Regions from separate parts of the Kutzneria kofuensis genome, predicted to be linked through region 1. Evidence: riboswitches for the same ligand, from Rfam matches in the RefSeq annotation. Region 1 holds a riboswitch; the other holds the start of a gene.
The links. A riboswitch is a leader RNA that binds a small molecule or an ion and turns the genes downstream of it on or off. The one in region 1 is predicted to bind glycine.
Positions count from the first base shown of each region.

Region 2: linked by a shared signal. The riboswitch ahead of gcvT (glycine cleavage system aminomethyltransferase GcvT) and the one ahead of gcvP (aminomethyl-transferring glycine dehydrogenase) in region 1 are both predicted to bind glycine.

Region 1 is NZ_JACHIR010000001.1:169,596-171,789, reverse strand. It holds gene BJ998_RS00820 (MerR family transcriptional regulator) at 1-476, shown strand, start outside; glycine riboswitch at 686-779, shown strand; glycine riboswitch at 780-906, shown strand; gene gcvP (aminomethyl-transferring glycine dehydrogenase) at 950-2,194, shown strand, end outside.
Region 2 is NZ_JACHIR010000001.1:4,869,666-4,871,859, reverse strand. It holds gene BJ998_RS22690 (hypothetical protein) at 1-29, opposite strand, end outside; gene BJ998_RS22685 (helix-turn-helix transcriptional regulator) at 301-924, shown strand; glycine riboswitch at 1,001-1,095, shown strand; glycine riboswitch at 1,097-1,186, shown strand; gene gcvT (glycine cleavage system aminomethyltransferase GcvT) at 1,217-2,194, shown strand, end outside.

The DNA of each region.
Region 1 (2,194 bases):
GGGGGCCCGCCGCGTGCCAGATCGCCGGCATCACCTACCGGCAGCTGGACTACTGGGCCCGCACCGACCTGGTCGCGCCGACGATCCGCAGCGCGCACGGCTCCGGCAGCCAGCGGCTGTACTCGTTCAAGGACCTGCTGGTGCTCAAGGTGGTGAAACGCCTGCTCGACACGGGCGTCTCGCTGCAGAACATCAGGGTCGCCGTCGACCACCTGCGCCGCCGCGGCGTCGCCGACCTGGCCAAAATCACCCTGTTCAGCGACGGCACCACCGTCTACGAGTGCACCTCACCCGAAGAGGTCGTCGACCTGCTGCAGGGCGGGCAGGGGGTGTTCGGCATCGCGGTCAGCGGGGCCATGCGCGAGATCAGCGGCACCATCCACGAGTTCCAGGCGGAGCGCGCGGACGGCCTGGAGCTGGAGCCGCAGGTCGAGGACGACCTCTCGCAGCGCCGGCGGGCCCGCCGCACCGGCTGACCACGGATGGGCTGGGCCGCCGGCCACGGGATCGGGCCGCTGCTCGGCTGGCCACAGGATCCGGCTGTAGCCTGGCTGGCCGCGGGGATCGGGCCGCCGCATGGCCAGGCCACGAGGATGGGCCGGCCGCCGAACGTGATCGAGGTGACACGCCGCGGTCAACTCTGGGGCTGGTAACCCGGCCGGGGTAAACTCTCGCGTGTAGTCGCACATCCCGTGCGGGAGAGTCCGGACCGGCAGGTTCGGCGCCGAAGGAGCAAATCCTCCCCGGAACCTCTCAGGCACCAGGACCGTACGGGACAGACGCCTCTGGAAAGAGGGCGTGGGGTCACTCGCGTCCCGCCGACGGTGCAAGCCCGCGCTGTGTCGACAGACATTGGGCGGGTGAAGCTCTCAGGTGCCCGTCATGGGCGGGGACAGAGGGGGAGGGCAACGGCCCGCGCCCGTATGCCCACGCCCCGGAGGCCCGACGCATGACGACTGACCGCATTCCCCTGGCCGCGCTCGAGCACGGCACGCCCTTCGCGGACCGCCACGTCGGTCCCCGTGCCGCGGAGCTCGGCAAGATCCTGGACGTGATCGGCGTCGGCTCGCTGGAGGAGCTGGCCCAGCGCGCCGTGCCGTCGGCCATCCGCAGCGACGAGCTGAGCCTCGGCCTGCCCGCCCCGGCCACCGAGGTCGAGGCGCTGGCCGAGCTGCGGGCGCTGGCCGACCGGAACCGCCCGATGGTGCAGATGATCGGCCTCGGCTACTACGGCACGGTCACCCCCGGCGTCATCCTGCGCAACGTGCTGGAGAGCCCGGCCTGGTACACCGCCTACACGCCGTACCAGCCGGAGATCTCGCAGGGCCGCCTCGAGGCGCTGCTCAACTTCCAGACGATGGTCGCCGACCTGACCGGGCTGCCGGTGGCCAACGCGTCGATGCTGGACGAGGCGACCGCCGCCGCGGAGGCGATGACCCTGGTCCGCCGGGCCGGCAAGTCCAGGTCGAACAAGTTCGTGGTGGACGCGGACACGCTGCCGCAGACCATCGCGGTGATCGAGACCCGGGCCGAGCCGCTGGGCATCGAGGTCGTCGTGGCCGACCTCTCGCAGGGCATCGAGGGCCTCGGCCTGGGCGGCGACTTCTTCGGCGCGCTGCTGTCCTTCCCGGGCGCCTCCGGCGTGATCCGCGACCACGAGTCCGTGATCGGGGAGATCCACGCGGCCGGCGCCGCCGCGGTCGTCGCGGCCGACCTGCTCGCGCTGACGCTGCTGCGCGCGCCCGGCGAGATCGGCGCGGACGTCGTCGTCGGCACCACCCAGCGGTTCGGCGTGCCGATGGGCTTCGGCGGCCCGCACGCCGGCTACATGGCCGTCCGCAAGGGCTTCGAGCGGCAGCTGCCGGGCCGGCTGGTCGGCGTGAGCGAGGACGCCGACGGCAACCGCGCCTACCGGCTCGCGCTGCAGACCCGTGAGCAGCACATCCGCCGCGAGAAGGCCACCAGCAACATCTGCACCGCGCAGGTGCTGCTGGCCGTGATCGCCTCGATGTACGCCGTCTACCACGGTCCGGAGGGCCTGCGGGCCATCGCCACCCGCGCGCACCGCATGGCCACCGTGCTGGCCGCCGGCCTGTGCGAGGGCGGCGTGGCCGTGGTGCACGGCGAGCTGTTCGACACCGTGCTGGCCGAGGTGCCCGGCAAGGCGGCCGAGGTCGTGGCCAAGGCCCGCGAG
Region 2 (2,194 bases), 4.7 Mb from region 1:
AGCGTGGCGGCGGCATCCTCGACGACCAACAGGCTCCTCCTGCTCGCGCGGGGGACTGCGGCCAGCCTACTGGAGACGATCCCAGGTCAACCAGGAACTTCCCAGCCCCGGGCCTCGAGAGTGTGCCCGAACGGGGCGATCCGATGCCCGTTCTTACCTTGCCGCGCTCGCCCGATCGGGTGGACTTCGAGAAAACCGCTGGTCAGCACTTTCTCTACGACATGGAGGCGTCGTGAAGATCCTCTGAAGAAGGTCGTTGCACAGTGTGTTCCTGGGGGTACACAGCGAGGAGGACACACCATGGACAGAGTGTGGGTAGCCGTCCACGCGGGCGATCCGATCACCCTGGCCGGCGCGATCAGCTGCCTGCGGGCGCGGGCCGAGCTCCAGGTGGTGCCGGAGCGCAGACTGTCCGAGGCCCAGGTGTTCGTGGTGTGCGCGGACGCGGTCAACGCTGACGTGATGGGGTTGCTGCGGCGGACCGCCGAGTCGACGCCGGTCAAGATCGTCCTGGTCACCGACCGGTTCCACGACGCGGACCTGTTGGCGGCGGTGGAGTGCGGCGTGGTCGCGGTGCTGCCGAAGGCGGCGGCCAGCGGCGAGCGCCTGGTGCACGCGGTGCTGGCGGCCAAGCGGGGCATGGGGGACATGCCGCCCACGCTGCTCGGCTCGCTGCTCGCGCAGGTGGAGCGCCTGCACAAGGAGGTGCTGCGGCCCAACGGCCTCACCGCCTCCGGGCTCGCCCCGCGCGAGATCGACGTGCTGCGCCTGATGGCCGAGGGCTGGGACACCGCGCAGATCGCCACCAAGCTCTCCTACTCGGAGCGCACCGTGAAGAACGTGGTCTACGCGGTCATGAACCGCCTCGGCCTGCGCAACCGCCCGCACGCGGTCGCGTACGCCATGCGGTCGGGTGTGATCTGAAGGGGCAAGACGCTTGAATCTTGACCGTGCCGGCCACCTCCAAATACGGTGGCCGGCACAAGTACATCCTCGCTGTTCACACCGTGCGGGAGAGACCTGTCGATCGCGGGCAGGCGCCGAAGGAGCAAATCCTCCCCGGAATCTCTCAGGCCCCCCTACCGCTCGGGACAGGCGACTCTGAAAAGCAGGCGTGCCCATCGCGCCTCGCCCAAGGGGAAAGCCGGCTCGCCGGTGAAACTCTCAGGCCCATGACAGAGGGGGAGGCTCACTCCACCACACGAGGGGTCTCCTGATGGGCACCGACATCCGCCGCACGCCGCTGCACGACGTGCACGAGCGCCTCGGCGCCAAGTTCACCGACTTCGCCGGCTGGCAGATGCCGCTGCGCTACACCGGGGACGTGGCCGAGCACACCGCCGTACGCACCGGCGCCGGCCTGTTCGACCTCACACACATGGGCGAGATCCTGCTGTCCGGCCCGCAGGCGGGCCAGGCGCTGGACTACGCGCTGGTCGGCCACGCCTCCGCGATCGGCGTCGGCCGCGCCCGGTACACCATGATCTGCGCCGACGACGGCGGCATCCTGGACGACCTGATCGTCTACCGCACCGGCGAGCAGGACTACATGGTCGTCGCCAACGCCAGCAACGCCGCCCTGGTGGCGGGCGAGCTGGTCGACCGGGCCGAGGACTTCGACACCGAGGTGCGCGACGCGTCCACCGACTACGCGCTGATCGCCGTGCAGGGGCCGAACGCCGTCAGCCTGCTGGCGCCGCTGACGCCGACGGACCTGTCGACCGTCAAGTACTACGCCTCCTACCCCACCACCGTCGCCGGCCGGCCCGCGCTGCTGGCCCGCACCGGCTACACCGGCGAGGACGGCTTCGAGCTGTTCGTGGCCCCGGACGACGCCGAGGCGGTGTGGACCGCCGTCGCCGACTCCGGCGAGATCCTCCCGTGTGGACTGTCCTGCCGTGACACGCTGCGGCTGGAGGCGGGCATGCCGCTCTACGGCAACGAGCTGACCACCGAGCTGACGCCGTACGCGGCGGGCCTGGGCCGGGTGGTCAAGCTGGACAAGCCCAGTGACTTCGTCGGCCGCGCCGCGCTGGCCAAGGCCGCCGGCGAGACGCCGGCCCGCAAGCTGGTCGGCCTGGTCACCGAGAGCCGCCGCGCGCCGCGGCACGGGTACCCCGTGGTCGACCCGGCCGACGGTGCGAGGATCGGCGAGGTCACCAGCGGCGCGCCGTCGCCGACGCTGGGCCATCCG